One region of the Vibrio sp. YT-19(2023) genome, then DNA from elsewhere that is predicted to be linked to it. Evidence: predicted binding sites of a transcription regulator. Region 1 holds the regulator's gene; each other region holds the start of a gene.

Region 1 (2,186 bases):
TCAACATGTGGATTTCTTAATTGGCATGGTGCCGATTGTGAACTTAGAGTGGATCCAAAAATTCGTACGTGACACTCGCGATCGCGGCCATTCGCGTGAAGCGGTAATGGACTCAATCGTGCGATCCATGGACGATTACCTCAACTATATCACTCCGCAGTTTTCTCGTACTCACATCAACTTCCAGCGCGTACCGACCGTTGATACTTCCAACCCACTTAATGCAAAAGGCATCCCTAGTTTGGATGAGAGTTTTGTGGTGATTCGCCTACGCGGTATCAAGAATGTCGACTTCCCATATCTGCTGGCCATGATTGATGGCTCATTCATGTCACGCCACAACACGATTGTCGTACCCGGCGGTAAGATGAGCTTTGCAATGGAGCTCATAGTTCGGCCTATCCTACAACAGCTCATCGAAACAGGGAAAATTGGCTAAAAACCTGCCTGCGAAGATGTTTACTTTTCATACCGTGATCATGTGCACAGTTTTGCTTACAAAATCTCAATCATGGCACGATTAAAATCAAGAAATCGTTTTCGAAAAAGGATACTATTTCTTACCGAAACACAAGAGAGCTTGCAGCATATAAAAAGTGCTCTTATTCTAGTAGGCCTAATTCAGGCTTAGCTAAAATATGGATAGCGCAAGCGTACCCTGCAGAGGAAGTGAGATATTATGGTTCTAGGTAAACCTCAAACCGACCCAACATTAGAGTGGTTTCTTTCACACTGTCATATTCATAAGTACCCTTCAAAGAGCACGCTAATTCACGCGGGCGAAAAGGCAGAAACTTTGTACTACATCGTTAAAGGTTCTGTTGCGGTTCTTATCAAAGACGAAGAAGGTAAGGAGATGATCCTTTCTTACCTAAACCAAGGAGACTTTATTGGTGAACTTGGTCTATTCGAGGAAGACCAAGAGCGCACAGCTTGGGTCCGTGCTAAATCTCCTTGTGAAGTTGCTGAAATTTCTTTCAAGAAGTTCCGTCAGCTTATCCAAGTAAACCCAGACATCCTAATGCGTCTTTCTGCGCAGATGGCTCGTCGTCTTCAAGTAACTAGCCAAAAAGTGGGTGACCTGGCGTTCCTAGACGTAACTGGTCGTATCGCTCAGACGCTTCTGAACCTTGCAAAACAACCAGACGCAATGACTCACCCAGACGGCATGCAAATCAAGATCACTCGTCAAGAAATCGGTCAAATTGTTGGCTGTTCTCGTGAGACAGTAGGTCGTATCTTGAAGATGCTAGAAGAGCAGAACCTAATCTCTGCTCACGGTAAAACCATCGTGGTTTACGGTACTCGTTAATCTCGAACTAGAGTGACACGAACAAAATTATAAAAGCCACCAATGGCAACATTGGTGGCTTTTTATTTGCTCATGACCAAATGAGATAGGGTGCAGCGAACACTAATGAGTAAGCTTAACAGGTTAACCCTAAAACTTAGCCATTCGTACTTTCAAAGATTTTGTCAGCTGAAGCAGCCACGAAACCTGGGTACAAATCACCATTTTCCATCGGATAGCGCTTAGCAAATTCATAAAACCCGCCAGGGATAATTTCAGTGCCTTCGCTAAAACGAACCGCTACTTTATCTGCCATGGTCGATGACTGCTCTAGCAACACCTCAGGAGTGCCCTTCACTTCACCACCATTTTCATTAATGGTAAACCCAGCGGTACGCAGATGATTGTTTACCTGCTTCACTTCTTCATATTCATTGAGCTGGTTAACGCTCACCGTGAAGTGGTTTGCTCCGTAACCATGCGCCGCAAGCCAAGATGCGTACTCACTTTCTTTAGCCAACGTTTGGTAATCAGCAAAGCTTAAATCCCACAAGCGTCCACCATGTAAGAATGCGCTATCGTTCAGCTTGTCAGCATCGACTTGTGCCACCAAATTTTTCACAATCTCTTGTAGCTCAGGCGAGCACTCTTCAACTTTTAGCTCACTAATAAATACTTTAGGTTGCTTCGGATCTGGGTGCTCATAGTGCTTAGCAACTAGCTTTTTGCTTTCGAAAACGTAATCACCACACGCCTTGTAACCAATAGCTACAAATGGCTTAGCTAGAGTTTCAATACCAAGAGGCGCGATATTGAAGGTACGTAAAGCTATATGATCATTAATCAGAGGCTCATCTTCTTGAAGCAGCTGATGCACTTTAGCAGCCGAAGGGCA
Region 2 (2,186 bases), on a different contig from region 1:
AAGCCCACAACAGAGAGATCTTGCGGTACTCGTAAGCCAAGCTTTTTCGCTTCTTGAATTGCGCCGATGGCCATTGTGTCACAGTGACAGAAAATAGCCGTTGGTGGTTCTGGCAATTCGAGCAGTTTACGAACGGCTTTTGCTCCGCCATCAAAAGAGAACTCAGTAATGACACTATATTGTGGATCTTTATTGATGCCGGCACGGCGCAGGGCTTGCTGGTAGCCTTGCTGGCGGAACTGACACAATATTGCTGTATCTGGTCCAGAGATTTGAGCAATGCGTTTATGACCTAATTGAGTCAGGTAATTCACCGCTTCAAATGCTGAGGTCAGGTTATCAATATGTACTGTCGGAAGCTCGAGCTCTGGCGCAAATTCACACGCCATTACCATCGGAGGTAAGTTCTTTTGCTCTGGCTTACTGACATCGAATGGTAGATCTGTACCAAGCAGTAGCATTCCATCTGCCTGCTTAGTAAATACGAGGTTAACGAAAGAGCTTTCGCGTTTCTTCTGTTGTCCGCTATCACCCAGCAGGACTAGATAGCCATGTTCCATGGCTGCATCTTCAATACCGCGAATAATTTCAGAAAAATAAGGATCACAGATGTCGGGAACGATAGTAACAATGGTTTTTGATTCGTTTCTACGTAAGTTACGCGCTAATGAGTTTGGAGAATAACCCGCTTCAAGTACGGCATCTTCTACTCTCTTTCTTGTAGAAGAAGAGACTTTCTCTGGATTCATTAAGGCTCGAGATACCGTAGCCGTAGACACTCCCGCAAGCTGGGCAACATCCTTCATTGTCGCCATAGTTTTTAACCTCTCATTTATTTTTTGCCAAGATGACGTTATTCCGGTTTGAAATCAGAGTAATCAAACCGAGTTAGAGCTGTATTTGCTCTTCGCTCAGTTCGTGTTAACGAGTGTGAAAATGGATTCTTCACCGCGATATCAATTTGTGGGAATAGTCATTGTTTTAATCTAAGCCTGTGCAAACAAGTCACTTTAGACTTTTCTAATTTGGATAGTCTATTCATTTCTAAAGTGAAAGTTACGGTCTGTTTAACAAAAATTGTAATCTTGGTGTGATTCTGGTCACATTAAATGGTAATTCATTACATAGTTAAACGTTTGCTAGCTGAGATCTTGTGGTTCTATGTCTAAATTCCAGCGTACTTTCTTAGCATTTGGCAACAACTCAATAGCAGGTTTGGCACTGGTTAATAACTTTTGCATCAATGAACGATGCTGAGTTTGCAGTAATAGTTGCCAACGGTATTTACCAGCCCGCTTGGCCAAAGGTGAAGGAGTAGGGCCTAACACCATGCAGGAATCATCGAACAGAGGGTGTGACTCTAACGTAAAGCGAACCTGACGCAGGAAGTCTTCAACTACCTCACTTTGGTTTGCCTCTGCTTTAAACAGAGTCAAGAAACTATAAGGCGGAAGCTGAGCCAGTTTGCGTTCTTCCAGAGCAGTCATAGCAAAGTGGCGATAGTCTTTTTGAAGTAGGGCCTGCAGCAAGCTGTGCTCAGGATGGTGGGTTTGTAGGATAACCTCGCCAGGTTTACTTGCGCGGCCGGCACGACCTGCGACTTGAATAAACAACTGCGCTAGTCGCTCGGAAGCGCGGAAGTCACTACTATAGAGAGAGCCATCAACATCCAAAAGAGCAACGAGCGTTACATTTGGAAAATGGTGCCCCTTAGCCAGCATTTGGGTGCCAATCAGAATTTGATGTTCACCTTTACGAATCGATTCAAGGGCATCTTCCAAACTACCTTTGCGACGTGTGCTGTCTCTGTCGATGCGAATGGCGTTGTATTCTGGAAATAACTGAGCCAATTGTTGTTCGAGTTGTTCCGTTCCTACGCCGACGGTAACCAATTGAGTTGAACCACACCCCTGACACTGATGAATTACCGGTTGTTGTGAGCCGCAGTGATGGCAGCGTATTTCGTTGCTGTAATGGTGGAACGTGTAGTACGCATCACAGCGTTTACATTCTGCAATCCAACCGCATTCATGGCACATCAAAGCGGGCGAAAAGCCTCGACGGTTAAGAAACAACATTACTTGATTGCCCGCTTTTAAATGCTTGCGCATTTCGGCAATCAGTTGGGCAGATAAGCCACTTTCTAAATACTGACCTTTTACATCTAACACTTTATTGGTGGTTGG
Region 3 (2,186 bases), on a different contig from region 1:
ACCAACCACCGATGCCACCTAGCATACCGTTGATTAGCGCGATTAGACCAACGAATGCGATTAGCATTGCACCTACGTTAAGCGCAAGTTGTAGACCAGAAGCCGCACCGCCCGCAGCTGCGTCGATTACGTTAACTGGTTTGTCGTCACCGCCGTCCATCGCTTCTTCGATACTTTCGTGAGGCTGGTCAGTCTCTGGGTGAAGGATTTTAGCGAACAGTAGACCACCTGGTGCTGCCATGAATGATGCCGCAACTAGGTACTCTAGTGGAACACCCATAGATGCGTAACCAGCTAGTACACCACCAGCAACAGAAGCTAGACCACCACACATTACCGCGAATAGCTCTGATTGAGTCATTTTTGGAACGAATGGGCGAACAACTAGAGGTGCCTCAGTTTGACCTACGAAAATGTTAGCTGCCGCTGACATTGATTCCGCACGAGAAGTGCCTAGCGCTTTTTGTAGTGCGCCACCAAGAATCTTGATAACCCATTGCATAACGCCAATGTAGTAAAGAACTGAAATCAGTGCAGAGAAGAAGATCAGTGTAGGAAGAACACGGAATGCGAAGATGAAACCGCCGCCGCCGAATACTTCGAACATCTTGTCAGAAACAAGACCACCGAACAGGAATGATGAACCATCGTTACCGTAGTTGATAACGTTAGAAACACCTGAAGAGAAACCGTTTAGTAGATCACGGCCCCAAGGTACATACAGAACAAATGCACCTAATGCGAATTGGATAGCGAATGCGCCACCCACAGTTCTAAAGTTGATAGCTTTTCGGTTGTTAGAAAATGCCACTGCAATCGCAAGAAGCACTACCATACCGATTAGGCTCATAAACAGGCTCATAGTTTATGACTTCCTTATAAGTTATTTATTGGCGTGTTACAAAATGGAGCTATAAAGCGGGGGCAATTATACTCATGCAGAATCAATTAAAGTAATGCCAGCCTCACACTTTCCTATAAGATTCATGATTGATTCAACCAGCTTTGTGAGTTAATTCACAATAAGCAGGAAAACGTTTTCGATTTCAAACCACATCTTTAGATTTTATTCACATATCGAGAAAGCAAAATTGCTATTTTTCCACAGTTGAGAGGCAATCGATTGCTTTCGGCCGTTATGCAACTCTACGAGCTCATTAAAGACGTGAATGAGTTTGGCTGGGTGATTTGACTCCCCTTGATATCCAAGTATAGGCATATCTGGTGCGTCTGTTTCGATTACTAGGTTTTCGAGTGGTAATTTTTGAATTGCGTCGCGTGTTTTCTTGGCTCTTGGGTAGGTAATCGTTCCTCCTACACCGATAAAAAAACCTAATTTGACCCACTCCATGGCTTGCTGATAACTCCCAGAAAAAGCGTGTAGCACACCACCTCTAGGGAGATTCGCCGCTTTCACCATTTGAATGAGGCGATTGTGCGCTTTTCGGCTATGTAAAATAACTGGGAGTTCGAAGCGTCTAGCCAGCTCAAATTGAACTTCAAGTATCTTTTCTTGCAACTGTGGATCAACATCAATGGCAAAATCTAAACCACACTCTCCTATTGCCACGCACTGCTGCCCTTTTTGATTTAGATAGCCTTCTAGCTCTGTAAGGTGCTGCTCAACGTTATCTTCAAGAAAATACGGATGAAAGCCGAGCGCATAATACAAATTGGCATGTTGCTCTGCCAAAGTTTGAATACGAGCCCAGTTTTGCGGACCGACGGAAGGAATCAAAATTCTTGCGACGCCTTGCGTTTGAGCAAGCTCAAGTTGATGTGCAAAGTCATCTTGAAACACATCAAAATCAAAGTGGCAGTGCGTATCAAAGAGCTTCATCTTGACGCTTTTTATCTGTATCTGCGGGCAGAAAATCAGAGGATGGTTGGGCTTCACTCTTCTCTTCAGTTTGATGGGCTGGGTCTTTTCGATATGGGACACAACTGCGTTTCTGATCGGGAGTTAACCCCATCTCTTTACACCAGTTGTCGTAACGCTTTAGCCCACGTTTAAACCAATTCATATCTTATCCTTATATAAAAACGCCCTTGGCTAAGTTTATAGCCAAGGGCGTTTTAAAATCTAGTTTGCGTTAAGGCTTACCCTAACCGCGCAAATTAGTGCTCACGCGTCGCACGGAAATCAACGTCAGGGAAACGCTCTTTCGCCAAGTTTAAGTTAACCA
Region 4 (2,186 bases), on a different contig from region 1:
GTGATTTCTGCGACATCTCGGATCGCGTATAGTTTTTCTTCTGAACTACAAACCATAGCGTAATCTCATCTCCTGCGGATACGGTTCTAAAAACTTCTGTTTTGATAAATACTCGTCTGGGTAAGTATTTAAGTAATGCTTAATCAACGTAAGTGGTGCTAGTAGAGGCAGCATTCCGATACGGTAGTCGTGAATCACTGTCGCTAACTCTTCTTTTTCTTCTTTAGTTAGTGAGCGTTTGAAGTACCCTTGTAAATGCATCAACACATTTGTGTTATTTTTGCGGCTAGCCCGATTCGTTAACGCCTTCATCAGTCCTAAACGATACTCTTGGTAAAAGTCTTCAATTTCATAATTAGCGACATCGGCAACTAAGCGGCCAAGGGATCGGTATGACTCTGGGTGGTGTGCCATTAACGTCAGTTTGTAGCGCGAATGAAAGTCGATGATTTTGCCACGAGTAGGCTCACCATCCATCGAGTCGTAAAAGTCATTTAGACAAAATACTCGAGTGATAAAATTTTCTTTCAATACAGGGTCGTTAAGTCTGCCATCCTCTTCAACAGGCAACCAAGGCATTTTTTGCATCAATGTTTGTGTATACAAGCCAACACCTTCTTTCGCAGCACTGTTCTTGCTGTAAACCTTGACTCGCTCCATGCCACAAGTTGGTGACTTGGCACAAACGATGTAACCACAAAGCTGCTCGCTTTGAAGTTCATCTACTTTATTGGCCGAGTAAGTGAGCATATTGTCGGTATGATCATTTTCTGGATTTTTGGTTTCAACCAATGCAACACGCTCTTCATTAGAAACAAGACGAATTGTTGGACGGGGTACTGGCATACCTACGCCGACTTCAGGGCATACCGAAACAAAGTCAAAATACGGGCTGAGCTCTTTAGTCACAAAGTTGCTCACCTTGTGACCAGAGTCAAAACGCACTCGTTCACCCAAAACACACGAACTGATACCTACTTTGATTGAAGATTCCATGATGACGCATCCCTATACAAAAAGTTTTGTTGTATAACTTATAGCAAGCCTTTCCAGATTGTACAAGAAAATAAGTTGTACAATTTAATCGTTTTACTTCACTCGAAAGTATTTCGATCAACCAGCTGTCAGAAAAAAGTTTGGCCCAAAAACAAAGAATTTGTGCGCGCAATCGACAAACTGCTCAAAAGCAAATCGATTGCTCTTTTTATTTCAACAGATTTAGTTATCAATAGGGGTTGCAGTTTCTAAATGCGTGGTTTTTGTGACTAAGCTCTCAAGGGGCTACTGTACGTCCCGATATTATTGCCTCAACGAAAACGAACAAGTTCAACAGAATTGGTAATAGCGTTCTATAATAGAGGCGTTTTATCAAAACAAAACTTTGGAGAGCACTTATGGCAACCCCACACATTAACGCACAACCAGGTGATTTCGCTGAAACAGTTCTAATGCCAGGCGACCCGTTGCGCGCTAAATACATCGCTGAAACGTTCCTAGAAGATGTGAAACAAGTTTGTGACGTTCGCAACATGTTCGGCTTTACTGGCACTTATAAAGGCAAAAAAGTTTCTGTAATGGGCCACGGCATGGGTATCCCGTCTTGCTGTATCTACGTACACGAGCTAATCGCTGAATACGGCGTGAAAAACGTTATCCGTGTAGGTAGCTGTGGTGCAGTACGTGACGACGTGAAACTAATGGACGTTGTTATCGGTATGGGTGCTTCTACAGACTCTAAAGTTAACCGTATCCGTTTCAACAACCACGATTTCGCAGCAATCGCTGATTACGGTCTTCTAGAAGAAGCAGTTAACCAAGCGCGCGCTCAGGAAGTGCCTGTAAAAGTAGGTAACGTATTCTCTGCTGACCTGTTCTACACACCAGAAGCAGACATCTTCGAGAAGATGGAAAAACTAGGCATCCTAGGTGTAGACATGGAAGCGGCTGGTATCTACGGCGTAGCAGCTGACCTAGGCGCGAAAGCACTGACTATCCTGACAGTTTCTGACCACATCATCCGTGGTGAAAAACTAAGCTCAGAAGAGCGTCAGAAGTCGTTCAACGACATGATGAAAGTTGCACTAGAAACTGCAATCAACATCTAAGAACAAATAGTAAGTAATAATTTGCAGCCAGAGTTATGCTGGCTGCCCGAATTATCCCGAGGGGGCGATTGTGTCTAACGG

Evidence for each region. The regulator CRP, encoded in region 1, controls carbon source genes, mostly activating them, when cyclic AMP is high. The targets are predictions, from matches to a motif close to TGTGANNNNNNTCACA.
Region 2: a site for CRP is predicted at 1,090-1,105, ahead of cytR (DNA-binding transcriptional regulator CytR). Genes of this name have one in related genera too.
Region 3: a site for CRP is predicted at 1,007-1,022, ahead of R7E78_RS02025 (NupC/NupG family nucleoside CNT transporter). Genes of this name have one in related genera too.
Region 4: a site for CRP is predicted at 1,261-1,276, ahead of deoD (purine-nucleoside phosphorylase). Genes of this name have one in related genera too.

What each region holds. Positions count from the first base shown of each region.
Region 1 is NZ_JAWOQN010000034.1:30,249-32,434, reverse strand. It holds gene R7E78_RS19950 (phosphoribulokinase) at 1-439, shown strand, start outside; gene crp (cAMP-activated global transcriptional regulator CRP) at 680-1,312, shown strand; gene R7E78_RS19940 (DUF1338 domain-containing protein) at 1,449-2,186, opposite strand, start outside.
Region 2 is NZ_JAWOQN010000016.1:13,160-15,345, forward strand. It holds gene cytR (DNA-binding transcriptional regulator CytR) at 1-836, opposite strand, end outside; gene priA (primosomal protein N') at 1,140-2,186, opposite strand, start outside.
Region 3 is NZ_JAWOQN010000001.1:437,480-439,665, forward strand. It holds gene R7E78_RS02025 (NupC/NupG family nucleoside CNT transporter) at 1-862, opposite strand, end outside; gene R7E78_RS02030 (TatD family hydrolase) at 1,067-1,840, opposite strand; gene R7E78_RS02035 (DUF5363 family protein) at 1,827-2,024, opposite strand; gene prfC (peptide chain release factor 3) at 2,119-2,186, opposite strand, start outside.
Region 4 is NZ_JAWOQN010000019.1:33,464-35,649, forward strand. It holds gene R7E78_RS15105 (MerR family transcriptional regulator) at 1-56, opposite strand, end outside; gene R7E78_RS15110 (YbgA family protein) at 46-996, opposite strand; gene deoD (purine-nucleoside phosphorylase) at 1,395-2,105, shown strand; gene R7E78_RS15120 (lactate dehydrogenase) at 2,176-2,186, shown strand, end outside.